One region of the Nitrospira marina genome, then DNA from elsewhere that is predicted to be linked to it. Evidence: riboswitches for the same ligand, from Rfam matches in the RefSeq annotation. Region 1 holds a riboswitch; the other holds the start of a gene.
The links. A riboswitch is a leader RNA that binds a small molecule or an ion and turns the genes downstream of it on or off. The one in region 1 is predicted to bind cyclic di-GMP.
Positions count from the first base shown of each region.

Region 2: linked by a shared signal. The riboswitch ahead of LX98_RS18540 (Ig-like domain-containing protein) and the one ahead of LX98_RS05315 (hypothetical protein) in region 1 are both predicted to bind cyclic di-GMP.

Region 1 covers NZ_JCANTH010000001.1:1,279,925-1,295,163, reverse strand. Annotated here, with positions in the region: gene LX98_RS05355 (sulfatase-like hydrolase/transferase) at 1-1,614, shown strand, start outside; gene LX98_RS05350 (BamA/TamA family outer membrane protein) at 1,648-3,018, shown strand; gene LX98_RS05345 (ankyrin repeat domain-containing protein) at 3,079-3,606, shown strand; gene LX98_RS05340 (Spy/CpxP family protein refolding chaperone) at 3,712-4,158, shown strand; gene LX98_RS05335 (hypothetical protein) at 4,571-4,942, shown strand; gene LX98_RS05330 (HIT domain-containing protein) at 4,999-5,439, opposite strand; gene LX98_RS05325 (dioxygenase family protein) at 5,745-6,554, shown strand; gene LX98_RS05320 (glycerophosphodiester phosphodiesterase family protein) at 6,599-7,264, opposite strand; cyclic di-GMP riboswitch class I at 7,767-7,856, shown strand; gene LX98_RS05315 (hypothetical protein) at 8,062-9,795, shown strand; gene LX98_RS05310 (cupredoxin domain-containing protein) at 9,999-10,406, shown strand; gene LX98_RS05305 (ZIP family metal transporter) at 10,660-11,388, opposite strand; gene LX98_RS05300 (hypothetical protein) at 11,535-11,693, opposite strand; gene LX98_RS05295 (c-type cytochrome) at 11,786-12,304, opposite strand; gene LX98_RS05290 (superoxide dismutase family protein) at 12,407-13,003, opposite strand; gene LX98_RS05285 (c-type cytochrome) at 13,094-13,558, opposite strand; gene LX98_RS05280 (DUF2130 domain-containing protein) at 14,066-15,239, opposite strand, start outside.
Region 2 covers NZ_JCANTH010000001.1:4,296,363-4,311,601, reverse strand. Annotated here, with positions in the region: gene LX98_RS18585 (Rne/Rng family ribonuclease) at 7-1,560, opposite strand; gene rodA (rod shape-determining protein RodA) at 1,890-3,014, opposite strand; gene mrdA (penicillin-binding protein 2) at 3,058-4,890, opposite strand; gene mreD (rod shape-determining protein MreD) at 4,901-5,410, opposite strand; gene mreC (rod shape-determining protein MreC) at 5,420-6,301, opposite strand; gene LX98_RS18560 (rod shape-determining protein) at 6,318-7,361, opposite strand; gene leuC (3-isopropylmalate dehydratase large subunit) at 7,774-9,180, shown strand; gene leuD (3-isopropylmalate dehydratase small subunit) at 9,250-9,885, shown strand; gene LX98_RS18545 (cation:proton antiporter domain-containing protein) at 10,132-12,123, shown strand; cyclic di-GMP riboswitch class I at 12,681-12,757, shown strand; gene LX98_RS18540 (Ig-like domain-containing protein) at 12,812-15,239, shown strand, end outside.

The DNA.
Region 1 (15,239 bases):
CTGTTTGCCGTTCCATTTGCCCTTGGAGCGGCCGCATGGAGTCCCTTGCTTCCAGAGGCTTTTACCCTGCAAATTGAAAGTACGGCCTATCATAACTTAGCTCAAAATCCAATCCTCTCTGCCTCACGCCCGCTTCAAGAGTACATCCGATCCCAAGGGATGTGGGCACCGGCGCAGCTTTCCCGACCCATGAGTGCGAACAAGGCATTAACCGTCACCCATCAGATTCTCGCTCCATCGGCACGATGGCCATCCCTTCAATATCCTCTGATCAAAGAACAATCCACCATCCCGCCATTCATGCTTCCCTCACGAGTGAATATCCTCGTACTGTTGGTTGAAGGCCTGGATCGACGTTTTCTTGGAAAGATTCTATCCCTTTCTAATCCGGCACAGGAGGGAACGAACCTTCCCTCAAGAATCGCTCTCACTCCATTTCTTGATTCCCTGCGGCAAGACAGTGTGTATTTTGAACATTTTTTCAGCAATGGGGTGCAAACCACCAGAGGCCTCCTGGCCACCCTATGCTCAGTATTTCCGAGGCAAGGAACCGCCGTCATCAAGACTCGCAACACGCATGAGTATCTTTGCTTTCCCTCTGTGCTCCAGAAGGCCGGGTACCGGACAGAAATGATGATGGGCATCGATAGCGATATTCCGGGTTCACGTACATTTTTAGCCAGAAATGGAATCGAGCAGATCTCCGGTGGTCAGGACTTTCCCGCGGAGGCGGAGCGAATGGGCATTGGCCTCACGGACGGCGCATTGCTTGATGTCCTGTACCAACGAGTCACCGAATTGCAGCAGCAGCCAGACCCCTATTTCCTTGCTGCCCTCACAACCGGGACTCATCATCCTTTTACGATTCCCTTGCGGTACCCTGAAGTTCGGGCATTGAAAGATCAGCCTGATCCCTATCTGGCAGCTCTTCGAAATTTTGATCTTGAATTTTCGCAGGTATTTACCCGTCTCAAACGTGACGGGCTGTTGACCAACACCATACTCTTCGTCCTGGGAGACCACGGCCGACATGAATCGGTAGGCTTCACGGAAGGCGAACGGGTGGCAGGACATTTTTCGACCCCTCTATTCATCTGGATGGATGAGGCGCTCAGAACACAACTCCAGATCGTGCCCCATACCGTGACAACCGTCGGCAGTCAGGTAGATATCGCACCGACGATATTGTCGCTCACTGGTCTGACCCCGAACCGCACCCCTTTTATGGGAAGAGATTTGACTTGCCAACTCATCAGGAACTGTGCGTCGGATAATCTGGCGTATCTCAGCAATATGTATGATGATGCGGTAGGAATTGCCGATGCTCAAGGAATCTGGTGGTATGCGTTTGATACCGGATTGCTCAACCATACCGATCTGGATCTGCAGACACCTGTCACGCACCCCTCCCTTGATGATATAGATGCGGCGCACGCTTATCGTTCCATGATCGGTCTCTACCTCACCGCCAATACTCTCATCGAACACAATCGGATCTGGACGTGGGGGGAATTCGACTTACCATTCACTCCACCCGGAACCTTGCATGCCGTATCTCCATTTCGCATCCCTGATTTGACTCCTGATGAAACCCATTCTCTCCACTATGAATGAACATCATGACCACTCATCCGAAAACCATGAACCATGCGCCGACAATTTTCCGGGTCTTTCAACAAGATCGTTACCTTCGTGACTTTTGTGATGTGCGGAGCGGGTATTTTCCCAGAAACCTCCCTGGGGCAAAACGCTCCTGATCCTGACCGGGCCTCTCAGAAGCGGCAGGAACGATTCAAATACGACCCGGATTTTCCAGTACAGGGTACGGAAGGACAGAGAGGGGAAGCAAAACAGGAAAAAGCCAAAGAGGAAGCGATCAGGTCTCTTCCGACCAAGGGAGAATTTACGGTGTTTCCCGTCCCGGCTTTCGCCTACAGCCGCAATGAAGGGGCCTATTACGGTTTCCTCGTCCCGATGCTCCGATCAAATGCGAATGGCCATTTAGAAGACATTATTGCTCCCCAATATTTGCATAATAAGTATATCGGTGAAACATTGACCTTGAACTACTATGGATATCCTTCTGATACCACGCAATACAGTGCGATCCTGTCCTACTCCACTAAAGTTCAGCGTGATATCGATCTGTCTTACAAAAATGTTGGGGCAGGAGGGGGGCGGTATATCCTGGCGGGCCGGGCCTCCTGGTTTAAAAATCCCTTCCGGCGATTTTTTGGCATCGGGAGCCAAACCAATGAATCCGATGAAACCTCTTATACGTCAAAGGAAATACTAGTGGATCTCACTGCCGGGATCCATTTAGCTCAGGATATTGCCCTTATGTGGAGCGAGCGGTACCACCAGGTACGCGTCGACGACGGAATCATCAATACGCTGCCCGACATTCAAGAGGATTTTCCAAACACTAACGGCATTGGCGGAGCAGATATTCTGGGACATAAACTGACATTTCGTTATGACACAAGGGACCGCCAATTAATCTCCACGCAGGGAACCTATTTGAACGTGTCCGTCGAATGGAATCAGAATTTCAAACAACAACCTGTGACGGACTGGTGGCGAACCACCATTGATGCCCGCCATCTTGTCCCACATTTCCATAACCGTCTGGTTTTTGTATCCCATTTGTATGCAGACACTGTTAAGGGGGGAACACCGCCCTTCTATGAACGCCCAACCTTGGGAGGAGAGGATTCCCTTCGAGCCTTCGGAAGAAGCCGATTCATCGACTCCACCGCCCTGGTAATTAATCTGGAAGAACGGGTGCTGATTCGACAACAAAAAATTTTCGGATATCTCCTGGACTTTCAAGTCGCGCCATTCATCGATATTGGTCGTGTAGGATCCAATTTTAGCAGCAACACCATCCTCCACCCTCAGGTCAATCCTGGGATAGGATTCCGGTTCCTAGCCCGCCCCCATATCGTGGGTCGGGTTGATGTGGCGTATGGGAAGGATGGAGTCAATGTGTATGCCGGATTGGATTATCCCTTTTAAGGTGGTCAAGGTTCTCTTGAGTGATTGGGGATGAAAAGACATCCAGCCAAAGGACCCCTCATGAACAGGTACGTCTATCGTCTTGCCTACCTGGTCATGGCCTTGATTCTTTCGGGATGCGCCTTGTCGTATTTTAACGCCGCCACCAACGGCGACACGGAAAAAGTGTTGGCTCTCCTCAAGGATGGAACCGATGTCAACACCACCTTTCCCATTGTCAGGACCCACGCCCTAATGGTTGCGGCCGCATTCGGTCATGTGGACACAGTCGGCGCACTTATTGAAAGGGGAGCTGACGTCAACGCGAAGGATGTGACAGGGTGGACTCCCCTGCATGCCGCAGCATTTAAAGGCAACATGCAAATCATTCGCCTTCTTCTTGAAAAAGGCGCGGTCGCTGAGCCATCTACCTGGTTTTTGGAAAGTCCGTGGGTCATGGCGGAGGAGTTGGGATATACGGCAATCGTTCCCCTATTGAAACAAGCTGAATGGCAAACGGTAGCAAGCCGCCATCCCCTGCCCTGCATCACGGTGGATTCCGTGACGAATGACGCCCTCATGACCGCATCGTCTCAACACGTCTGTTAATCATTCTTGGAAACCCACCACACAGCTTCTTTCGGTTCTGATATACTGGATAGTTTTCCCATAACCGTTCACCCTGTGTATCATTTCTTAATCTAGGAGGTATGTATGAAACATTCACTCGAACACCAGATCACCCAAGCCGGTCAACGACCATGGCTGTGCCGACTGATGATCGCCGGATTGTTCAGCAGCGCATTGATGTTTGGTGCCGGAGCAGCCTGGGCAGATGGAGACGGGCATGGTTACGGGCATGATCCAAAATCCATGCTGGAGAAACTCACGCAGAAGCTGTCGCTCACACAGGAACAACAGGACAAAATCCTCCCCATCATTGAGGAAAAACACCAGAAGATGGAGGGTCTTCACCAACAAATGAAAGAGATGCGCAAACAGGCCATGGCAAAAATTGAGGCCGAACTGACGCCGGAACAACAAGCGAAATGGAAGGAAATGCAAGAAGAACGGGAAGCAAAGATGAAGGAATACAAAGAAAAGCATGGCAAAGATCGTGACAAAAAAGGCAAGCACGGCAAGGGCGAAAAGCACGATTAAGCTTAATCAAGAGTGGGGGACGGATCTATCCACTAACCCGTGCATATCCGTCCCTCTTCCCTAACCTTTCAGCATACTCCTGCTTCCTATCCTCCCCTGCAAAAGTAATCTCAGGCCATAATCTGTCTCTTCTTTCAACGACCCCACCGTGGTTTGCAAGGCTTACCGGGCTGGTATTTCCACGACTATCCATCCGTGACGTCACGGGCTCAAATAGAGAGACAGAAATCAACCGGGATGTCCGAAAAAAAATCAGGCATGAGGGTTACGGAGGGGTAGAAGGCCAAGCATGTCTGGCAAGACAGAAACAAAAAATTCCCAATGGCTCTTCTCAATTTCACAATAGACGCCATTATTGTTAGGGTATAACTTTCCAAATAGGGTTTATTCGACTACACAGGGAGATCAAGACATGCTTGAGGTGGTAGAGATTCGGGTCAGTTATCGATATGTGAAAGAGCATCCCTGGGTGGTACAGGGCATCACAGGGTTTCTTTCTGCCTATTTCATGGAAAAACCAGGATTTACTTTAAAACGACACTTTGACGAATTGGAAACCGGCATGCACGTCTGGTTGTGTGATGTTCCTCCCAAGATGAAAGTTCCCACGCTTCTGAGGCGGCTAAAGGATGACATTCCTCCCTGTCAATATACACAGCTCGAAACGAGTCCCCCGGCGCCACCGCGATTTCTCATCGATTCACTGGAGCCGGAATCCGCCTCTTCCTCTTCTACTCCAAACGAAGATTTCGAAGCGAATGAGGATGGAAGGACAACAGGGTAACAACACGGAAAGCGCCACGAGGTGAGCTGAAATTCACGCTCGCTAGGCTGAGCAGACTAGAGGGGTTGATTGGGATCGATGCGCAAAGCGGATCGAAGAAGGTGGACCCGTTCGGACAGCTGTTCAGCGGAAAGCCGGACAGGCTCATGCGGCACACACCACACCGGTTTCAATGGATCGGGATCGGTCTTGAGCCTTGGAATCAGATGCCAGTGGATGTGAGGCACCTGATTCCCGAGCAGTTCATAGTTGATCTTCTTCGCGTCAAAAACCTGTGTCAGTATCTGCGCCACGTGGGTGACTTCCTCCATCAACATGCGGCGCGCAACTCCGGATAAATCAAACAGTTCGGAAGCATGGTCTTTCAACACCAATACGGTCCAGCCCGAAAAAAACTGGTCCTCAAACACAAACGCTCTGGTCAGACCACAATCGACAAGAAAATGATCCTTGAACGGCCATGCTCCAACACATATTTTACAAGATGGCTCAGTCACGGCAACAGAAAAAACGAGGGGATCAAGAATTCACCAATAGAGAGTAAAGATTTCAGGGACACCACACAGAAGAGACGAAGCCGATTGGGCCCATGACACCTTCTGTTATTCCGGGACAACATACCGCACATTCACTTCATCTTGAAAGGCTACATCCTGCATCCGGTATTTGAAAGTACGGAGAATATATGAAAAAATGACCGAAGAAGCGAACGGTTTATCCACTGTCCAGAGTTGTCACCCGTCCGCCATCAGCCTTACGGTTACCATAGTCTTGCACTTCCAAATTTGAAGAAGGAATCCCTATGACAATAGAACCTCATAACTTGTCCAGAAGAACCCTGTTAAAGCGGGGTATGGGCATCTTCGGCTTGTTAGCTGGAGGCCTCATTAGCTCCTCCAGCCTTGCAGAAATACTCAAGGAACCAACTCCACGTCAATCCCTGGGACCATTTTTCCCCGACGAGGGAGACCCAATAGATGCCATTCGCGAAAACCACGGGATCGGCATTCCCATAAGTCAGGCGAACGATCAGGATCTCACGTTTGTCAAAGGTCGCAGGGGAAAAGCCAAGGGACAGGTCATTTATCTGAGAGGAAAAGTCCTGAGCGCAAAAACCGGAAAGGCGATACCTCGCACTGTGATCATCATGTGGAGTGCCTCAGCCTCCGGCCGATACAACCACAAAAAGGATGACAGTATGTTGAAATTTCCCCATCCCACGACCGGAAAGATCATTCACCGGAACTACGATGCGTATTTTCAATACTGGGGACGAGCGGTCACCAATGAGCAGGGAGACTATTGGTTCAAAACCATTGTTCCCGGCTTTTACCCCATTGACCTGGAAGCCGGACTGTACCGCCCTTCCCACCTGCACTTTCAACTGTTCCCTCCAGAGCATCCAAAACTGGTCACACAGCTCTATTTCCGGGGCGACCAAATCCCCAACAATGAACTGAACCAGAAATTACTGCCAATGGATGTGGTCATTCTGGATGCGGGACTCACAACAATCGATTTAGAGAGGGTCATCGTGGACTATGCACCGGACGCATCGGGAGAGATATCAGATGGCTTGATCGGTCACTACGATTTTTTGGTGCCAAACTAGGAGAAACAGGGTTTTTCTGAAAAGGCTTTTGAGCGCAAGACCGGCTAGATCCGTTCGGGGAAGTTAGAAATAATTCCATCGACCCCCAGTCGCTTCATCCGTGCAATATCATCAGGCTCGTCAATCGTATAGACAAACACTTTGATATCTTTCGCCTGAAGCGCCTGCACAAGCCCAGGCGTCACAATATTCAACGCCAATCCAGCATGAGTTGCTTGAGCTTCGATAGAAAAGGCCGTGGAATGTATGGGCGCGACCTCGATTAGCGCCAACGTGAAAGCATTTTCCATCAATCTCCTCACGGTCAACAGTTCTTCATGAAAAAACGAGGCATAAATCACTGTCCCATGAAAGTCGGTCGCCTCCACTTTCGCACAAACATCCGCGGCGATTCCCCTCACCTTCAGCTCAATCATGGCACCGGCCCTTCCACTGAGACAGGCGAGAGCTTCTTCAAGGAGAGGAACCCTCTCGACCCCTCCCACCTCCAATTCCCGAAGTACGCTTAGCGATAATTCCTCAATTTTTCCCTCCCCGTTTGTCATCCGGTCAACCGAATCATCATGAAGGAGCGCCAGGGCTCCATCTGCCGATCGCCGGACATCAAACTCGACCATATCGACACCAAATTTGATTGCGAGCTCCAGAGCAGCCAGCGTATTCTCAGGTGCATGGCCCGCCGCACCCCGATGTCCGATCCGAAGAGGCATTCGGATGTGATCCCTTTCGTGGGTCATAAGCGGATTATTTGGAGGTGTTGAAGGAACTGTATCCCGCATCGTGCCGAGCTATGACCATAAAAGTGCCCACGCTGAAATTGACGCTGTCCCCACCAAGTTTACCATGCCACCTTTTCAACATTCCGTTACTGGTACGATCCATACCTACCTCCTATCTACTTTCTTAGTTTGACCATCTTTATCAGTTTGTAATGACATTACCAGCTACTGTTGAAAATCGTTTCATAACTTGGACAGTAAAGGACTGGCGAGGCGCTTTTTCCAGTTTCGCCGCGAGTCAGACCTTTCATCTTAATAGATTTCTCCGCACCGACAACTGAGAAATTCGGTAAAAAAAATGCAAAAACCTCCACCAAGTGTATACCGAACTTTCTGGCGAATCCTTAGCCTAACCTTGACTTAAACGAACTTGAATTAGGATCTGTGATGATTTGGAAAGGGTTTTTAAATCATGCCGATAAAGGTACCAGAAAATTTACATAGGCAACCTCGTCTGAAAAGATGAGGGTACAAAGTTACCGGCCTAAGGGGCGAAATGCCTTATGGCAGCGGGATTGCCGAAAGGTTCGAGAAAACGCATGGTAGAATCTGCCATATTTCTTTTCTTCTGCCCGTAGTCAGCGTTCTTGGCCCGCCTGTCGAGCCATCCTGTCCTTTTGGCTTTCTCAAATGAATCCAGGGCTTTGCGCCAAGGAATATTCACGGTTGTCTTCTCATTCACCCGGGACATTCGGCCGGTGGAGCACGATTATTAAAGGGAGCGGTTCGTGCAAGTCAGCAATGATATTTTCGCAACTGGGTTTTCTCCTATTTCTTTGGCGCATGCGTCTATTCGAACGCATGCCATTTCACAAGCGCCACCTCCCTCTGTCGCTGCGACCGAAACCGAGGACGAACTTCGCTTACTTCGACAACACGTTCTCTCTTTGAAAAAAGCTTTAAACTCCTTTAAGAATCCCTTTCCGTTATTCCACCGGGCACGAGTAGGCGGCGAACAAGCGCAGGCAGCCACCACAAGTTCTTCCGCCGACCTGGGGTTGGGATCCACGCCTGCCACCGCAACAATCCGCCAATCGACGGAAGAAGTGAATACCACCCCGACCTCTTTTTCTCCCTTTGGCCCCACATTTACCGGAAGTTCAACCAGTACGGCTACTCTCAGTGGTGTTTATGATGGCGATAATGGCAACGATACTTTAACGTTTCAGGTCACCAATGGGGGCATTGTAGGAGTTTCTCCCGTCCTAGGCCTTGAGGTACGCAATAGCCAAGCGCAGTTGGTGGAAACCATTAGCCTGACTCTCTACCAACCCGATGATCCCTACACGTTGCAAAATGGGCTGGTGCTGAGCCTGGGATCAGGATCCCTCACTCAAAATGATACATTTACGGTAGCCGTCTCGAATTCGGTGGGAAGTGCGGTTAACCCCGACAAACCTTTTAATGGAACGAGAAACGACAATCCCAACCTGGAAGAAGGGTTTGGGGTCTCTGCCGGCTCATTTCAGGTGAACGGGACGACCATTGATGTTTTTGCCGACGACACCATCAACATGGTGCTAACCCGGATCAATCAGTCGGCCGCCGGAGTAACGGCCACGTTTGACAGTGACAACGAGACGGTCGTCCTGACTCACAACACCCTAGGAGCCTCCCCGACCATTGCGCTGGGAAGTGATACGTCGGGATTTCTGGCTGCAACCAAACTCACCGGATCTTCCTCGGTTCAGGGACAAGATGAAATACCGGACGAAGAAAAACCGTTAGGGACCCTCTCCCAGTTTTCCTCGGTGCAAACAGGGTCGATCTTACTCAATGGTGTCGCGATTTCAATCGATGTGCTTTCAGATTCTTTAGAGGATGTGCTGACCAGGATCACCACCTCTGCCGCAGGCGTCACCGCTACATTGAATGCATCTGGGCAGCGGATCATCCTCACTTCCCCGAACCAATCCCTGGAGGTCAACAGCAACGGCACAGGGTTTTTTGCCGCGGTTGGCATTTCTGAAGATACCTATGATCCAACCGTGGGAACCACAGCTTTCATTAAATCCCGACAAGGGCTTTCCCCTTTTCAAGCCAAAGAAATTGCGGACACCCTTCAAAAGGTCGCCAATTCCATCAACACCATTTTTCAAATTCAAAAAGATAAAAAAGTACTTGGACCATCCTTCGCCAATATTCAATCAAATCTTAAAACCGCGGTCTCCGATTCCTTTCATTCGGAAGGACCACGTTTTAAAAGTCAGGCCGGGATTAATTTCAACTTTGGAAAAGGCGCCAAACACGTGCTTGAGTTGTCGTTGTCTGGATTCTCCAGAGAGTTTCTGGTGTCCAAGCTAGAACGAAATCCGTCGTTGGCTAATGATCTCCTATTTGGCCGTTCATCATCCAATAAAAAGGGACTTGTCGATAACCTACTTGCTGTAGCGGCCCAAACGGCAAAAGACCTTAATGCCAAACTGGGCTCAACGGGTGTTTTTGTGGATGTGCACGTCTAAAAAAATTATAGTGAACTCTTTCTCGTGAGGGGCAGGCAGATAAAAGAGACTCGTAGCCCTCTCCCATCGCTGTGCTTTCCGGGTGTATAATGAATCGTGAGGTCTAAGCTTTGGTCTCTGAGATGATCTAGAGTAATCAAGGACGAAAACAACGAGAAGGCGAACTATAAATTCCGGCAACAACGTATGGGAGCAACAGAAAAATGATTGTGGGAAAAATGTCTTGTGTGTTTAAGCCATTACATATTGGAGGAACGGTCATTTTTTTAATGATGGGCATTGCTTTGATTGTGCCTTTTACGTCAGCGGCGACTCCTACATTTCGGATTACCCTGAACACTTTCTCCCCGTATTATTCCCCAAAATTTGTTGAACTTGCCGCTGGCACCCTTATTTCTTGGGAAAATCCAACGGCCGATATTCATTCCATTACCCACGATGGGTGTAAAAGCGGTGGACAATGTGACTTTGATTCCGGACCTATTGGACCCAATCGAACCTTCACGGTCAAGCATTTACCTCCAGGTTATTATCCCTACCACTGTTTATTTCATCCCATCATGCGAGGAACTCTAGTGGTGCTAGAGTCCCCTAGCCCAAGAAGGACCTGATCCGGCGTTTTCCTGAATACGGTTGTCACGTGGGTAAGATTGAGAATGAACCTATGGGCATGGCTAGGGTTAGTCGTTAGAAAGGTCTTTGTGGGTTCATAGGTATCTCCATTTCTCACACCCAATTGAAGTTTTTCAATTGCAAATCATGCTTTGAATTTTTTCCACGGCTGCGATTCTCCTTTGACCGTGTTCGGACCAATGTGTCACCCCCTCGGTTAGCAACTATAAAAATTAGTTGGTTTTTCTGGAATTAGCCGTGAGTAAGGATAATACCGAGGGCGACCACAACACCGCCGCCCATGGCTGCCAGACTGTAGGGACGATCTTCCCGCTCGGCTAAGGGCAGAAGATGCGTGGCTCCCACATACACAAACGCCCCGGCTGAAACCGCCAACATCGCGCCCAGGACGGTCTCATTGATCTGATGGATTATGGGGATGGCCAACAATGTTCCAATCGGTGTGGTCAGAGCCGCAGCCAGAAAGGCCAACAGCCATGACTTTTTTGGACTGAACCCGCTACGAAGTAAAAGCACATAGGTGACGATCCCTTCAGGAAACTCATGCAAGACCATACCAATCCCCGCTAACGTTCCGGTTAAGACGCTGACGCTAAACGTGATGGCATACACGACTCCATCCAATGTCGAATGCAGGCCGATACCGAGCAAAGGAATCAGTCCAATGGCTGTGTCGGGAGTGCTATCGCAGACATAGGCATGAATGAACCGGTTGATTAAATGAAAGGCCAAATAGCCCGCCAGCAAATACACGGGCGCCTGGTCGTTCATGTGGAAGGCATGAGGAATGATATGGAGAAAGGCTACCGAAATCAGCACACCTGCTGCGAAACAGGAAAAATACGTGGCATTGTATTGTCCCCATGTTCCAAACCGACGAATGACATAAAGGCCTGAGGTGGTGACTCCGGCCGCGAGGAAACTGGCCAGAATGGCATAACCGTAATGAGTATTCGTCATGAAGTCGGGTCACTTCTGGGATGGTTGTGAAAAGATACCTGCTATACCCAGCAGGCATGACAAATTCAGGTAAGAATTCTAGTCGTTACCAGGAAGAGAAACAATAATTATTGCACAAATTTGCATTAATCCTGCAAATGAAAGACTTAATGGCATTTCACGCAAGCATGGATGGTCTGCTCGAGATGAGGGAGGATCTGCTTGAGGTCTTTGGTCGGGATCACTGCGCCCAGCGCTTCCGCAGCCTGATGATGGGCCATCGCCAACTCATGGTATTCCGGCCGGGAAGGTGGCACCCTGCTCACGCTGCATGGCCTCATGGTGTTTTCGAAACCCAGTTCCTCTTTTGTCAAAGTAGCCCTGTTATGGTTGTGTGACGGCATACACTTTCTGTCTATTAGCGATTCATCATCATGCCCCGGCCCTGGTGCCGTCCGCCTCCCTGAGGACCTCTCCCTCCCCCATGTGATCCTCCGGAAAAACTTTCCTCATATTGCATCACGGTCCAAATCTCTTCATCCGATAACATCCCACCAAAGGGAATCATCCCGGTTCCCGGTGATCCGTATTTAATCACCCAAAAAATCTCTCCTTCAGACCGATGTCTCCAAAACCCATGTGACCGGAACACCCGAGGCGGCGGGTTGAGAGTCGAAGCCCCTGGGCCATCGCCGCGTCCACTCACCCCATGACAATTGACGCACGTGCCCTTGCCCTCATAGATTGCCTGGCCTTTTTCGACGATTTCCGGGGAGGACGGCAACGGGCTCTGCAAGGCTCGGGCTTCATCCAGCTTGTCTGCAGGGACGCGGGGCATCATCATCTGCTGATGCCCGTGTTGTTGTGCCAACAGCGGCGATCCACCCACCGCCAGCGCCAAGATAAGTCCACTTGCCCACTGAAATATCTGTCTCATCACTCCTCCTTGTGTATTCCCTTCATTGAATGCTTGCAGCCACATTATGGGATATGACCACTTCATTTCCTTGAACTAGGCGTCACGCCAAAGACGTTCTACTTACATCGAGGTTACCGGCTCAATAATTCCACAGGCATCACGAGCCCCACCGGCACATCCAGGATTGAGTTCGCTATCCTGATCGCAATAGAGATCTTCATTGGTGTGGATGATGAATGAACTGCCATCTTCATCAAACACGCTTAACCGGCCATCCGATAACGCAACCCGGGTGGTTACTGCATGCAGTTTCCCTACCCCGTTGACTACCGTGATATTGACCAAATCCCCCATGTGGAAGGGATGATTGAAGTCCGGCGCGTCAGGTGTGGACTTGCCAAAGGGCCCGGGATCATGATGACCTTTCGCAGCCCCACACGGCTGACAACTGGCAACCTCATGAATATGAACCGCATGCTTCCCATCCTTTAATCCCTTGACCTCCATCTGGACATAGAGTTTTTTGATGCCTTCTTCAGATTCAAATTCTTTGAGAGTGGCGGTTCCCGTAATGGCCGGATCCGTGCATCCTTGAATGGTCGCCTTGGCCGTCTTGGATATTTCGTGGTCTCCGTAATGACTACATCCCCCGACTACCGACAACATAAGAGCCGCAAACCCGACCATCTGACTTGTTCTGAATTGTTGTTCCCGCATGATGTCCCTCCTCTATGAGAATATATAAAAATTAGAGATGAACTCCTTTCACACCACTGCGTGTGTTCTTAGGAACATAGATGGCAACCATTATGTTCCTCTGAAAGTACGGAGATAGGCGATGATCTGCCAGGCCTCCTTGTCCGTAATATACTGCGGCATGTACGCCACCATATCGGTTCCATGACTCCCATGAATCAGAATCCAGAACAGCTCCCCATCACTTCTGGCTGCCTGCCAGGCCGCATCCGCAAAATTGGTTGGCATTTTGATATCAGGAGGAAAGGTTCGACCCGCGGTCGGTGCCCCCGTCCCCTCCCATCCATGGCAAAAGGCACACCAGCCCTTGCCTTCATAGAGTGTTTTACCGCTCGCAATAAATTCCTCGGTGAGGGTGAAGGGATTCGTAAAGGAAAGGGCCTGCTCCATACGATCGGATGGGACTCGTGGTTGAAGATCTCCGGCACTGCCCGCCCAAGCCGAGGCACAGGCGAAAGAAACCGTGGCAAGGATGATCCAGACTCTCAATTGCATCTTTTGCCTTAATATTTCCATCAGAACTGTCTCCTTGGTTGGTGATATAGACTCGGCTCTTACCCTGTCTCCGAAGGTTATTCCAAATTACGTGCCAATGTTAAAGTGGGGTTTTTCTACTGTTTTCAGTTTTCAATCATGGAAGTGAGGCAGTTTGCCTCACTCCTTAGAGTACGCAGACGGACAAATTTCCCCAAACCAGTGTCGTGTGGTGTGAGGCCACAATCCGCATGAAACTGAAACGGAACCTCTTCCATCCATTCAGCCATGTTCTTTTTTTTAAGGATGCGATTTGGCTTTACAGGCCGAACCTATTACAGGAAGGCCTAGTCCCCTAGAAACGAAAGCAAAACCAGAGAAGGCAGGAGCCCTGTGTTGATGGAAGGGTGAGAAATGTTGATGGATAGCAGAATGACTGAGGATAATTGTGGTATCTAGCTGTAAGACCACGGAGAACGAGTCGATACGGGCTTGATCATGCTAAGACCAAGCCTTTGCTGATGTTGAAGGAAGCAGAGACGGAAGTTCTTACAACAATTTTCCGTCGGATTCGTCCTTGGGCGCATCTAAGGCTTGGAGTTCCAGCCCTTCAATTTCCTGCAACGTTTTCCCGGCGATGCCTTGCAGGTCCCCGTACATGCCCACGGTCGCCATCATCACCCGATCGATTTGCTCTTCACGTTTAGCCCATTGCTTCATAATGACTTTCCGCTCTCTATCAAGATCCTCCTTCATCGAGGAGAACCCTTCGACGATCGCTTGAACCCGTTGCCGGAAGCGCGGACCCATTAAATACTGATAGACCATTTCCATTTTGGTTTGCTGTCCTTCCGAGGCCTGCCGGGCGCAAGCCACCTCCATGAGCGTATTACGCATGGCAATAGCCAGGGGAAGGGCAACTTTGGGATGAGTGACCCAGACGCCGTCGATGAATTCGAATGTGTCCACTTCTTTGGGTAGAGCCTGACTGACGATGATCGCAATTTCAGCTTTGGCCTGCCGCTGATCCTCACGTAACTTGATGAGCCAGACATCACTCCAGTTCTTGGTTCGCTTCGATTCCCACAAGATGGTTCCGCAGGCTTGGCCGAATGAGCTGGCAACCCGGTGCAGTACATCGCCGCCATGCTCGCCTTTGGCCACAGGTGAAATCTGATCCAGGGGGAATTTCGAGGTGAGCATGGCTTCGAGTTCGAGCTCCTGGACTTCGCCCTGAAGTTGTTGAGACCCCTGTTCAGCACGACGCTTGAGTTCTTCAATTTGTTTTTGCATGGAAGCAATGGTCTGCTCTTTCTCCATGACTTTAAATTTGAGCCCTTCTTCGGCTTCTTTTTTGGCCTGATCCCGGGTGACAGTAAGTCCCTCCTGGACGCGCTTTTCTATAGTGAGATCCAATTCGCGTTTGGCGTCATCCAGTTCCCGTTGCTTACGGAGCAGATCGGCTTGAACTTTTTGTGCTTCCGCAAGCTTTTCATCCTTTTGTTTAAGTATTTCTTGAATCTCACGTATTTCTTTAGATTTCTGGTCGAGATCATTGGAGAGCGCCAGCCTGGCCTTTCTCGCTTCTTCCGCCACAATTTTGCTGCGTTCGAGTTTTAGTTTGTCAGCCACCTGCTCTTCGAACCGCTCCTGAGATTTGGCAAGCGAGGCTTCGCGCTCACGCAAGGCCACATCCCGTTTGACGGCATCAGCATCTTTTTGA
Region 2 (15,239 bases), 3.0 Mb from region 1:
TCGTGGTTAGGATGCGGTCCGGGATTCGGCGCGTGACGTCAATTTTCCTACCACGACGATGTCATATTGCTCAAGGTGGAGTAATGGATCCGCCTCAAAGGATATTGGTTGTTGAAATTCCTGTTCGAGTTGTTCAATACTACTGTGTTCGGTTTCGAAAATGAGCTCAATAACTTTGGGGTTGGCACCGACCACAATTTGTTGCGGTTGTCCACGAGTCATTCCGATGCGCCGGATATCCCGAAAGATTTCATACGCCACCGTCATGGTGGATTTGGTGTACCCTCTCCCCTCACAGTCACCACAAATTTCCGACAGCGTTCGTAACAGATCTTCGCGGACACGTTCACGGGAAATCTCGATGAGCCCAAGATCAGAAATGCGGGAGATACGTGTTTGAGCCTTATCGCCCGCTAGGGCGTCCAGGGTGGCCTGATACACCTTCTCACGGTTCCGTTCACGTTCCATGTCAATGAAATCAATGATGATAATGCCCCCAATGCCTCGTAATTTAATCTGATAGCCAATTTCCTTTGCGGCTTCCAGATTGTTCTTTAAAATGGTTTCTTCCTGGTCGCGTTTTCCCACAAATCGGCCCGTATTGACGTCCACCACCGTCATGGCCTCTGTGTGGTCAATGACAATGTGTCCTCCGGACTTAAGCCAGACTTTCCGACTCAGGGCTCTGGTAATTTCCAATTCGATCCCCAAGTGATCGAATAACCCTTCCTGCTTCTTGTCATAGAAATGAACGCGCGCCGCTTGTTCCGGAAGATAACGACGGACAAAATCTTTCACTTCCTCAAAATCCGCTTTAGCGTCAATTAATAGTCGATCGACTTTTTTGGTGAATAGGTCTCGTACCACCCGGAGCGGGAGGGACAGATCCGTATGCAAAAGGGATGGAGCAGGTTGGCTGTTGGCCGCTTTGAGCGTGTCTTCCCATAACGCGCTCAGGAATCTGACGTCTGTTTGCAAATCCTCTTCTGGCACATCTTCACACACGGTCCTGACAATGTATCCATATTCGGGTTTCCGGATGCGCCGCATGAGGTCTTTCAGCCGGTGACGTTCTTCGTCGTTTGTAATTCTTCGTGACACGCCAATATGGTCGACATTGGGCATGAGCACTAGAAATCGCCCGGGGAGGGAGACGTACGTGGTAATCCGAGGTCCCTTCGTACCGATGGGGCCTTTGGAAATTTGGACAAGAAGTTCCTGTCCTTCCGTCAACAGGTTTTCGATGGGACGTGCTGTTTGGCGTCGAGGGCGCGGCACCTCCTGACTGCGTTCATCCTCTTCACTGTCCAGAAGAGTGTCCCCCGGTTCGGTTCCGACCGATAGATCAGATACGTGGATGAATGCGGCCCGATCCAGCCCGATATCGACAAAGGCCGCTTGCATACCTGGCAGAACTTTAATGACCTTGCCTTTGTAAATGTCCCCCACAAAATCTTTTTTTCTTGGACGGTCGACATACAATTCTGTTACGACACGATTGTCGAGCACGGCCACCCGTGTTTCTTCACGAGTGACACTGATCGCAATTTCTACTCCCATAGTGATCTCCCTACATTCTCAGAAGGGACCAGAAGCTATTCTTCATCAACATCTTTGGTTAAGAGATGTCGCTGATGTGGCTGAGCCAATTTGTTGGATCTGCCTGTCAAAATCTGAAATAGCTGTGTGCCCATTCTGTCAATAATTGTAAATGAATACTGTTATGGAACCATGTGAGGATGGTTCTGTGTGTCCACTTCCTTGTTCCCGCAAGTATGTGAAAAAATCCACGGCTCTGGGACTTTTCTGATTCAAATTCTCCGTTGTTTACCTCTTTGTGCGATAACCTGGCCCAGTCTATCCAAATCAAACCACAGGATACATGATACCTAAAGGAGTGACAGACGTCTCCGTTTCACGTTGAGCAAGAGTCCCAGAGCTGTGAGGTTTACAACCATGGCGCTGCCTCCATAGCTCATGAGAGGAAGAGGAATGCCCACAACGGGGGCCAGTCCGGATGTCATGGCAATATTGACGACAACTCCAAAGGCTATCATGGTTACCACTCCGACAGCCAAGAGGGTCCCGACAATGTCTTTGGCTTTCAACGCGATTTCTAAACCCATCAAAAATAAAAGAATATATAGGGAAAGTAAGACTATTGACCCAATAAAGCCCCATTCCTCTGCGAATACCGCAAACACAAAATCGGTGTGGCCCTCAGGAAGAAATTTAAATTGGGTTTGCGTTCCCCCATACAATCCCTTTCCCAGTAATTGGCCTGAACCGATGGCGATGCGCGATTGAAGCCCGTGATAACCTTTGCCCCCAGGATCAGAATTGGGATCGACAAAGCTGAGAATCCGATCCTGTTGGTACTCGTGAAGGGACCCCCAGACCCCGCCCCAGGCAAAGGGGAACAACATCAGGGCTGCCAAAATCACAAACCCAAAGGCCTTGGATTTCATGCCCACCGTGAGAATCACCACAAGGAAAATAGCCAGAAAGCCCAAGCTACTTCCCAAGTCAGGTTGCTTGAGGATGAGTAAAAATCCTGGAAGTACGATCAATCCGGGTATGATCAATCGACGAACCCAGCCTTCACGGGTGGTTGCCCCATAGTAGGCTGCCAGCATGAGTAGCAAAGGAATCTTAATGAATTCGGAGGGCTGGACCGCAAAGGGGCCGAGAGGAATCCATCGTTGAGAGCCCCGACTGGTTTTCCCGGCGATTAACACGATGATAAGTAAGATCAGTCCGATCCCATAGAGCAGATATGACAGACGGGCGAGCTTGTGATAGTCAATACCGACCGCGACCAGAAAGGCTAAAGAGCCGACCACCATCCATGTGGCCTGCTTGAGATAAATAGGGAATCCGGTCGTCGTCTGCGGATTGGTAACGCTATAAATGGATAGGATGCCCACAGAGATAATTGCCATAATGACACCCAGGAAACACCAATCGAAGGTATCCAGTCCGCGGCGATTCACATTATCGTTCATTAATGACATGAGATGCGTTGTTCTCCATCCTTCAGAGAGAGCGGATTCTTTATCAAAGAGAGGGCTCTTGGGTGGTCTCAAAACCCATATAGGCTTCGATGAGTGTCTTGGCCAAGGGGGCGGACGCTGAGCCTCCATGCCCCATGTGTTCAACTAATACCGCCACGGCAATCTTCGGGTGTTCTACCGGAGCAAAGGCCACAAACCACGCATGGTCCCGAAATTCTTTTTGAGGTTCCTTGTTTTTATCTTTGTCTCCATCCGGTTTCAGGGCGACAACTTGCGCCGTTCCAGTCTTGCCTGCAATGCTCACGAATTCTGATTGTGCTAGTTTGGCTGTACCTTTCGTGACGACTGCCGCCAATCCTTTCTTGATATGGGCAAACGTTTGGGGAGGAATGGCCAATTGTCGAATGGGTGGCTCTGGGTTTTCTTTGAGTGTGCCGGTTCGCCGCAGTCGAGAGGCTTTGAGCAAGCGGGGTTGGACCACTCGTCCATTGGTTGCTACGATGGCGGCAACTTTGGCCATCTGAATGGGAGTCACGGTTAAAAATCCTTGTCCAATAGAAATGGAAATGGTTTCACCAGGGTACCATGGTTCCCGTTTGACCCTTTTTTTCCATTCCGAGGATGGAACAAGGCCCGACCGTTCGGAAGGGAGCGCAATGCCGGTTTTTTCACCTAATCCGAATTGACGAGCATAGGTGGCGATGGGATCAATGCCCAATTGATTGCCGGCTTTATAAAAGTAGACATCGCACGATTCCGCGATAGCTTTGGTTAAGTCGACCTGACCGTGGCCTCCTGCCTTCCAATCACGAAAGGCTCGCCTTCCAAAGGGAAAGGTTCCATGGCAGGGTACCATTTCCTCTGCGCTGAGGGTTTGAGTCTCCAAGAGGGCCGCGGCCATAATAATTTTAAATACCGACCCTGGGGGATATTGCCCTTGAATGGCGCGATTGGTGAGAGGGTGGCGTGTATCCTTGAGAAATCGTTGCCAATCCTTGGCACTAATCCCTCCCGAAACATCATTGGGATTAAACCCGGGTTTACTCGCCAGAGCCAGAACGTCCCCATTCCAGGGATCCAGGGCAACAATGGCCCCCGCCTCCTGTCCAAGAAGGTCCTCTGCGAGGCGCTGAAGTCGAATGTCGAGCGTCAGGTACAGGTCATCCCCGGCCAGGGGACGTCGAACTGAGAGAGACCGTTTCGGATACCCCAGCGCATCGACTTCAATCACTTCCTCTCCGGTTTCTCCAAGAAGATATTCATCAAATGTCCGCTCCACTCCATTTTGCCCGATGATGCGTCCGCCCTGAAGATGGGAAAATTCAGGGTCTTTAAGCTGTGATTCGGAAATTTCACCCACGTAACCCAGGACGTGCGAGGCGTAATTGTTGAGTGGATAGTGACGCTGATATTCCGGCTGAATCACCACACCGGGGAGTTCAAGCCGGTGCGATTCTATGAGTGCCGCCTCTTTCAGCGTAATATCGGCTTTGATCTTGACTCGGCCTCTTCGGCTTTTTGTTGAAAGTTTATTGAAAATCTCTTGTTGGTCAATATCGACGTAAAGAGGTAACTGAGCTAAAAGAGCCTCGCGGTCCTGTATGTCTTCCAAAGAAACATACAGTTGGAAGCTGGGAATATTATTGGCGAGGAGTTCACCATTCCGATCATATAGAAGTCCTCGAGCCGGTTCCAAAACAATGGATCGAGTGCGATTGTCGCGGGCAAGTTCTTGATAGTGCAATCCGTCTCGAACCTGTAATTGCCAAAGGCGTAACCCCAGTAATACCAATAGCATCAGAAAGCCGATCTTGACGAATATTAACCGATTTTGAATATCGGCAAGTTCATTAGCCTGGCGGGAAGTGTCCAGCATTGTGCGGGTCTTATCGTGGTCCCCGACCTAAGTGTACCATACTCAGCGATGGGCCAATGTATTTAATGACCCAGAACATCCCTAAGGTCAGGAGGCTATTATAGAGTCCTTGCGGGAGAAGTTGGGAGGAGATGGCGTGAAAAAGGATCGGGGCATCCACAACCGGATATGCCACGACGAGAGAAGCCAATCCGCATCCAAACGACAGGGCAAAGCTGACAAGCAAGATTGCGGGACTGGTGACGGTGGAAAACGTGTGCGTGGTGACGCCGGCCAGGGCTCCCGCGAGTCCCTTTAAGATCATATTGAGCCCAATACCACCAGGACTGAATAAATCTTGGAAAAGTCCCACCGTCAGGCCGATCCTGAGTCCTTTGTATTCTCCTGAGTGAAATCCCATTACACAGGCTAGAATGAAACATAGGTCAGGGTAAATCCCTTTGGCGGATAGAATGGTGCTAAAGGTGGCTTGAGCCAGAACCACTCCAAAGCACAAAAGGATGTCGAGAAAAATAGTCACGAGATTATATTAGGGAGAAGGCGAGACAGGGGGTTTTGGTAAGGAAGAAGTGGGAGCAGGCTGGAACGAGGTAATGACCAGGACCGCTTCGAGTTTGGCAAAATCGACAATTGGATCAATTTCACCCAATTGAAATAAGTCAGTATCGGCTTTGGTAACCTGTTGAATCCGGCCAATTTGGAGTCCACGGGGAAAATCATCCGTTAATCCAGATGTGACCACTGGATCTCCTGGTTGGACAGGGGATAAAGGAGGCAGATATTTCATATGAATAGTTCCTTGAGGGGTTCCCTGTACCAGACCCTCATCCCGGCTTTTTTGAATCATCCCGGTAATCGCGACGTTGGGGTCGGAAAGCAGAAGCACGACGGCCGTCGTGGGGTTTACTCGTACGACACGACCTACTACTCCGGAATCCGTGATGACTCCCATTTCCGGATGAATGCCGTCTTGGTTACCTTTATTGATGATCATCGCCCGATACCAATTGGACACGTTCCGGCCGATGATTCGAGCCGGAAGGGTCCTCATGGGTGTGGTTTCCTGATACGCCAGCAATTGTTGATATTGCATGGCAATGATGGCATGTTCTCGAAGGGTATTCTGCTCACCTTGTAAGCGCTGAACTTCCTGCTTGAGCTGTTGGTTTTCTTCCCACACATTTTGTAAGTCGATGTATTGGTCCCAAGCGTGACTGAAAGAATCCTGTATCGAGGCGACAACATGAAGGGGAACTTCCAGAATTCGTGCGAAAGGTCCTCCCACATGACTTAACCATTCCTGAGATTGTCGCGGCAGAAACAGCAGGAGGGCGAGGAATAGAATGAAGATAACTCCTAAAACTCTCCGGATACTTGTGGATATGGGAAAATTTGGCTCTGATCGAGGCATGCAAATTGAGGGAAGCTCAGGGATTCAGCCTGGAATGCGAGGAAATTTTCCGAAGGAGGCTGAATTCCTCAAGAGTTTTCCCTACTCCCAAAACAACCGAGGTTAAGGGGTCATCGACCGTGACAATGGGTAAAGACGTTTCTTCCCGTAGTCGATTATCCAGCCCTTGAAGCATCGATCCGCCTCCGGTCAGCACGATCCCCCGGTCAATAATATCCCCTGCCAATTCAGGGGGAGTGTTTTCCAAGGCCAGACGGATGGCTCGGATGATGGTGGTGAGGCAATCTTGTAACGCTTCTCGTATTTCATTGTCGTCAACGAGGATCGTTCTGGGGATGCCGGACACCACATCTCGCCCTTTGACGGCCATTTGCTTTTTTTCAGGCAGAGGATAGGCTGAGCCGATTTCCATCTTGATGCGTTCTGCCATATGTTCGCCGATTAACAAGCTATATTCCCGCTTGAGATAGCTTGTGATCGCTCCATCTAGTTGATCGCCCGCGATACGGACCGATTCACTGTATACAATGCCTCCCAGGGAGATCACGGCGATGTCGGTGGTGCCTCCTCCGATATCGACGACCATGTTGCCGGAAGGCTCGGTAATCGGCAATCCTGCTCCAATGGCCGCGGCCACCGGTTCCTCAATGAGATAAACTTCACGGGCACCAGCGAGCTCAGCTGATTCCTTGACGGCACGTTGTTCGACTTGTGTGATCCTGGACGGGACACCAATAATGATGCGTGGCCTGAGGAGAGTTCCCCCGCGATGAACTTTTTGGATAAAGTGGCGTAACATGTGTTCCGTCATGTCAAAATCAGCAATAACACCCTCTCGCATGGGACGGATGGCGGTGAGATTGCCCGGGGTTCGACCGATCATTCGCTTCGCTTCTTCCCCAACCGCTAGAAGTTTTTTGGAGTTTGTCTCAACTGTCACGACGGAAGGTTCGTTGAGGACAATCCCTTTCCCCTTAATATAAATTAAGGTTGAAGAGGTTCCCAGATCGATGGCCATGTCTTGGGAAAAATGGCTAATGCAATAATTGAATATACCCATGTGAAGTCTTGAGACCTATTAATTTCAGAGGGTGGGCGACAATGGCAGAATCGGAATTAGGATTGTTAGAGTCTTTCTGCGCTCCAGGGGAAATAGATAACCTTTGCCACTTTATGGATGTATCGACGTTTGGTCGTTGTTCGCGATTGGCCGGAAACCACTTAAAATTGGTTCTGGGCTGGATGAATCGTTGTCTGCACTCACTTATTTCCACCTAAGTAGTTAGCAGGTGGAACCATAAAGGTTGGACTGTCCCCTGTCGCAGGGAAAAGTATATCAGAAGTCTTAAAAGACCACAAAGAAAAGGCGGAGATGGATACAACTCTGGAAAAAACTCTTCCTGGCACTTGCCAGAAGGGGATGAATGTAGATAATTAGAGTCCGAAAATTTTCAAAAAGAAGGATACATTCCATGGCAAACAAAACATTGTTTGAAAAGATTTGGGATCAACATGTGGTTCGTGAAGAACCAGATGGAACTACCTTATTATATATTGACCGACATTTGGTGCATGAAGTGACCTCTCCTCAAGCCTTTGAAGGGCTTCGGTTAGCTGGAAGAAGGCCACGACGTCCAACCGCTGCGCTTGCTGTTCCCGATCACAATGTTCCAACCACCGACCGGTCGCAGGGCATTGCCGATCCGATGAGTGCCTTGCAAATTTCAACCTTGGAAGGCAACTGTGCAGAATTCGGCATAACCTATTATGGGATGGAAGATATTCGGCAAGGCATTGTTCATGTGATCGGACCTGAGCAAGGGTTGACGCTACCGGGGATGACAATTGTGTGTGGAGATTCTCATACCTCCACTCATGGGGCATTTGGCGCCTTGGCGTTTGGCATTGGGACATCGGAGGTCGAGCATGTGCTGGCGACCCAATGTTTGGTCCAGAAACGACCAAAAACTATGGAAATTCGTGTGGAGGGTGCGCTTCCTGACTATTGTTCTTCCAAAGATGTGATTCTGGCGATTATCGGACAAATTGGTATTGGTGGTGGAAACGGCTTTGTCGTGGAGTATACGGGTTCGGTGATCCGATCGTTTTCAATGGAGGGACGGATGACCCTTTGTAACATGTCTATTGAAGCGGGAGCCCGCGCTGGTCTTGTCAGTCCAGACGAATCGACGGTCGCTTACGTGAAGAGCCGACCCCTCAGTCCGAAAGGAGCGCTGTTTCAACAGGCGAAGTCGGATTGGCTGAATTTGAAAACCGACCCTGGAGCCAGGTTTGATAAGGTTGTTGAGCTGCGAGGGGAAGATGTTTCTCCTCAAGTGACTTGGGGGACCAATCCGGGAATGGTGACGGATGTGAATGGCCATGTGCCCGATCCTGGATCCATTGCGGATGAAAAATTGCGGATGGCCACAGAACGGGCCTTGGCGTATATGGGGTTGCCAGCTGGCATCCCTATATGTGACATACGGGTCGATCGAGTCTTCATCGGGTCCTGCACAAACTCACGAATTGAGGATTTGCGGGTGGCAGCTCGATATGTCAAAGGAAAGCGCGTCGCTCAAAGCGTCAAGGCTATGGTGGTCCCAGGATCAGGGTTAGTCAAACACCAAGCGGAAGAGGAAGGGTTGGATCGGATTTTTCGTGAAGCGGGTTTTGAATGGCGGGAACCGGGGTGCAGTATGTGCCTCGCCATGAATGCGGACGTGCTCACACCGGGAGAACGATGCGCCTCAACCAGTAATCGAAACTTCGAGGGACGTCAGGGTAAGGGCGGACGGACGCACTTAGTCTCCCCTGCCATGGCTGCTGCTGCTGCGGTTGAAGGACATTTTGTGGATATTCGTGATTGGAAGATGTGAGGTTATTAAGGGAATTCTTTTGTCTTCAGGATGGCTATTCCTTCCTCTAGCATAACACGGGAGATAGATATGCAAGCCTTTACTATATTGACGGGAACGGTCGCTCCGTTAAATCGTGGAAATGTCGATACGGATCAAATCATCCCGAAGCAATATTTGAAAACGATCCATCGCACCGGCCTCAAAGAGGGATTGTTTGCCGATTGGCGGCGGCGGGCAGATGGGTCTCCGGATCCTGATTTTTTTGTCAACCAACCGCGCTATCAAGAGTCCACGATTCTGCTGACCCGTGAAAATTTCGGGTGTGGATCCTCAAGGGAACATGCTCCATGGGCCTTGTTGGACTATGGCATTCGTTGTATTCTGGCTCCGAGTTTTGCCGATATTTTCTACAATAATTGTTTCCAGAATGGGATTCTCCCCGTCGAGCTTCCAGGAGAAGACATCCAAACATTATTTGACCGAGTAGCCCATACCGACCAATATCGTGTCACAGTCGACTTGGCTCAGCAGGTGGTTACCCTTCCTGAAGGGGAGAAGTATTCGTTCACCTTGGATCCATTTCGCAAGGATTGCTTGTTAAAGGGATTAGACGGAATTGGGCTCACGCTTCAACACGAATCTGCCATTACCGCTTATGAAAAACGCAGGGCTCAGGAGGCTCCCTGGCTTTTTCAGGATTTTTCGCCTTCAGACCGCTTGTGAAATTCTTTTGATCTTCTCAACTAATCGGGATGGGCCTGGAAGGACGCATCTCGATTCTCCTTCCGATCCTAAACGAACGAGCATTGGCCCACGTCTGTTGAATGGGGCGCAGCGCATGGTAGACATTATTCTCAATCCGAGGGATGATGGGTTCTTGAGATCATCCCCGTCTCCTTTATCCTGTTCCTGTTCATTGCTGGAAATACCCTGAATGGGAGTCATTGCCCAGGGCCGCACCTCCGAAAGATGAGTGAAGTCCACATCCTACGGGATGTCCTCATTATTTTTTCTATTTCTGTTCTGGTTGTTTTTGTTTTTCAAAAACTCCGGCTACCGGCAGTTGCGGGATTTTTAGTTTCTGGCACCTTAGTGGGGCCTTACGGCCTGAACCTCATTTCAGATCTACACCAAGTCGAAACTCTCGCCGAAATCGGTGTGGTGTTGTTGTTATTTACCATAGGCTTGGAAACTTCTCTTTCGCGCATACGGGCTTCCAGAAGGCTCTTATGGGTTGGAGGTCCACTGCAAATTTTAAGCATGCTGAGTGCTGTAGCACTTGGGGGCTGGTTTCTGGGTCGATCATGGGAAGAATCGGTCTTCTGGGGTCTGTTGTTGTCGTTGAGCAGCACCGCCATTGTCCTCAAGATTCTAGGGGATCGAGGGGAAATGGATGCGTTGCATGGGCAAGCGACCATGGCGATTCTTATTTTTCAGGATCTAGCCGTCGTGGCTATGATTTTACTGACTCCGGTACTGGGAACGGGTTCCCAAGGGGAAACAGGGGTCATTGTCGAAACGCTCGTGAAATCCGTTATGGTTGTGGGATTGATCGTGTTGGCTGCTCGGGTTTTTGTCCCTCATGTTCTTCATCTAATTGTGGGGACTCGAAGTCGAGAGTTATTCCTCCTGTCGATTATTGTATTGGGGCTGGGAACGGCTTGGTTGACCTCCCTCGCCGGATTGTCATTGGCTCTTGGCGCATTTATCGCGGGGCTAGTGATTTCTGAATCGGAATATAGTCATCAAGCACTGGCCGAAGTCATTCCTTTTCGGGATAGTTTTAATAGTTTATTTTTTGTCTCAGTGGGGATGTTAATGAATCCCTCGGTCATCGCCGAATTTCCCATTCTGGTGATGGGATTGTTGGTGCTTGTTGTGTTAGGCAAGTTCCTTACAGGAACCGGAGCGGTATTCCTTGCTGGAGCTCCCGTTTCTTCTGCTTTGTTAACGGGGGTGGCATTAGCGCAGGTTGGAGAATTTGCCTTTATCCTCGCGCGGGTGGGTCAGGGAGAGGGATTATTGGACACGCAAGCCTATAATATATTTCTTGCAGTATCGGTGTTGTCCATGACAATTACCCCATTTTTGATTCAATGGGCTCCCCGCCTAGCTAGACGCGCCGAGGCCCTTGACCGCCTGAAACATTGGTTTCCTCGACGTCAGGTCAATGCGCAAAGTACCAAGATTAAGGTCAAAGACCATGTCATTATCGTGGGTTATGGCTTAAATGGCCGGAATCTTGCCAGGGTTTTAAGTGATATGGAGATTCCATTTGTGGTTCTGGACGTCAATCCTGATGTCGTGCAGGCTGATCAAAAAGGACGGGGCATCATGCTCTATGGGGATGGGACGAATCCCAGAGTGTTGACTCAAGCCGGAATCTTATTGGCACGAGTACTCGTGGTGGCTACCTCTGATCCTTTTGGCGCGCGCCGAATTGTTCAACAAGCACGACAACTAAATCCCACTCTTCATATTGTCGTACGAACACGCTATTTAAAGGAATTGCAAGATCTTCAAGAACTAGGAGCCAATGATGTCGTGCCGGAAGAATTCGAAACATCAATTGAGATTTTTGCCTTGGTTCTTCGTACCTATCAGACGCCGAAGGACAGAATTCAAGATAAAGTTGAACAAATTCGTCGGGAGGGGTATCTCCTACTCCGGAGAGGGGAGCTCCCTGAGTTAGCTCACCATCTGCGTGCTGGAACGTTGGCTGATGTGCAAGTCGATACCTGTCGGGTGGAAAACGATTCTCCCGTGCTGGGGAAACCATTGACGCAGTTGCATATCCATGGACGGACGGGCGCTTCGGTGATTGCGATTACACGGGATGGCGTGACGCAATCCAATCCATCTCGCGATACGATTCTAGAGCCAGGTGATGTCCTCGTCCTTCTTGGTGCCCGTGAGCAAATCCGTAAGGCCATCGCCCTGCTTGTGGATGTCAAAATGTGAAAGGCTTGGTCTTGCTTAGGCCTATTTGGACGGCGGGTAAGCCCTTATGGTCGATTCCTCCACAAAATCGTTCCACCCGATGACCATGGCTATTCTTCTTCAGGTGTAGAACGTGGCTGGCGTGAACGTCTTATGTTCTTGGAATCAGGCTTGCCTGCCATGAGAGCTCCATGCTGGAGATAGCTGAATCCCAGATGGGTTCTTGTGAAGGGGATGCGATGCCGGCTGAGCTTTCGCTGAAGGAATGCGTCGCGAACGGGTCTTTTCGTGTTCCAAACAGGAGGGTTTCGTCAAGCAAGGTTCGGGTCTTCATGCCTTGCGCACGTCTCAAGGATGGTGAAGAAGACCCGACAACCGTGCCGGTCAAGAACGATCATGATTAGGCGGCAAGTGCCAGAAGAATTCTCTAACCTTCCCTGCCTGGTTGATGCCTAAAGGCTTTTGGGGATCCACCGATAAAAGCCCGTGAAGTAATTGGTCACGTGTCTCCTCACTCAAAAGCGAGTTTGGATCATTCGAAAGAAGATGGCATAACACAACGTAAACTAGTGGCCTCTTTCCGATAAAGGCAAACCCATTGTGAAGTGGGGACGCAAAGCCACGGGTCAGAATTTCTGATAGCCGGGTTACCGAAGAAAGAGAGACGTGCGGGAATGGGGCCTCTGTATGTGTGCGAAGGAGGTATCCCATGTCCGATGGTCGTGCGGCGAGTCGTCTAAAAAGGTGTCTAGCGTGGTGTATCCTTGGCAGTTGCCTCCTTTTTCTCCCGCAGGGGGCACAAGCCGCGACCAGTGATTCGGCCACCCTCCAATGGACCGCCAATCAAGAGGCCAATTTAGCGGGATATCGGATCTATCGAGGAACCAACCCCGGGGTTTATGGGGTTCCCACGACGGTCGGGAAGATCACGACCCATCAATATACCAACTTACCCACGGACAAAACGCACTATTTTACGATTACGGCTTTCGATGCCTCGGGCAATGAAAGTCTTCCCTCCCCCGAGGTGAAAAAATATATCGCACCGTCCTCCCCCTCTTCCGGTTCTTCTAGTCCGCCGCCGTCCTCCTCGCTCAGTATTTCGAATCTGACCGTTGCCAGTGGAGCCACGTACCTGGTGTCCGCCGTCGGCCTCCAAGCCGGGGGGACGGTGTATCGCGACCGCGCCTATACCTTTACCACGGTCCCTACGAGTGTGCAGGGCGCGGCCTATATCCAAACGGCTAATAATGATAAAGCGGCCACGGCAGCGGCTTTCCTCCGCTTTACGGTGAATCAACCGGTGTCCGTCTCGGTAGCTTATGACGTGCGGCTCACGCCAAAACCGTCGTGGTTGAGCAGCTTTACCGATACGGGCAAGAATCTGGTGACCTCGGATACGACCTTCCGCCTCTATGCTCGGGCTTTCCCCGCCGGGACGATCACTCTCGGGGGTAATGCCGGTGGGGGGAGTGGCAGTATGTATTCCGTCATCGTTCAACCAGCGAAGGGCCCCGCTCCCGATATCACCCCTCCCACGGTAGCTCTGGTTGGCATGCAAAATGGGAAGTCCCTGAGTGGCACCGTTACTGTATCGGCCATCGCCACAGATAATATTGGAGTGGTGGGTGTACAATTCCGACTCAATGGGATCAACCTGGGGGCGGAAGATACGACACTCCCCTTCTCACAAAAATGGAACACGACTGGAGTGGCTCCCGGTCAATATACCTTGACGGCGATTGCCCGCGATGCGGCGGGCAATACCACAAGCTCAGCTCCGGTTACCGGAACCGTCGCCAATCCAACTACGCCACCAACAACTATTTCCACAACCAATCCAACCACGGGCCCATTAGCTATTACCAACCTGACCGTCGCTAGTGGGGCAGCGTATGGCGTGTCCGCAGCGAGCCTTCGCGTCGGAGGGACGGTGTATCGCGACCGCGCCTACACATTTACCACGGTCCCTACGAATGTGCAGGGCGCGGCCTATATCCAAACGGCCAATAATGATAAAGCGGCCACGACGGCGGCCTTCCTCCGCTTTACGGTGAATCAACCGGTGTCCGTCACGGTGGCCTATGACGTGCGGCTGACTCCGAAACCGTCGTGGCTGAGCAGCTTTACCGATACAGGCAAGAATCTGGTGACCTCGGATACGACCCTCCACCTCTTTGTTCGGGCCTTTCCGGCCGGAACGATCACTCTCGGGGGCAATGCCAGCGGGAAGAGCGGCAGCATGTATTCCGTCATCGTTCAACCCTCAGCCCCGGTTACCACCACTGTTACCAATCCGACCACGGGCCCATTAGCTATTACCAACCTGACCGTCGCTAGTGGGGCAGCGTATGGCGTGTCCGCAGCGAGCCTTCGCGTCGGAGGGACGGTGTATCGCGACCGCGCCTACACATTTACCACGGTCCCTACGAATGTGCAGGGCGCGGCTTATATCCAAACGGCCAATAATGATAAAGCGGCCACGACGGCGGCCTTCCTCCGCTTTACGGTGAATCAACCGGTGTCCGTCACGGTGGCCTATGACGTGCGGCTCACGCCAAAACCGTCGTGGTTGAGCAGCTTTACCGATACAGGCAAGAATCTGGTGACCTCGGATACGACCCTCCACCTCTTTGTTCGGGCCTTTCCGGCCGGAACGATCACTCTCGGGGGCAATGCCAGCGGGAAGAGCGGCAGCATGTATTCTGTCATCGTTCAACCCTCAGCCCCGGTTACCACCACTGTTACCAATCCGACCACGGGCCCATTAGCTATTACCAACCTGACCGTCGCTAGTGGGGCAGCGTATGGCGTGTCCGCAGCGAGCCTTCGCGTCGGAGGGACGGTGTATCGCGACCGCGCCTACACATTTACCACGGTCCCTACGAATGTGCAGGGCGCGGCTTATATCCAAACGGCCAATAATGATAAAGCGGCCACGACGGCGGCCTTCCTCCGCTTTACGGTGAATCAACCGGTGTCCGTCACGGTGGCCTATGACGTGCGGCTGACTCCGAAACCGTCGTGGCTGAGCAGCTTTACCGATACAGGCAAGAATCTGGTGACCTCGGATACGACCCTCCACCTCTTTGTTCGGGCCTTTCCGGCCGGAACGATCACTCTCGGGGGCAATGCCA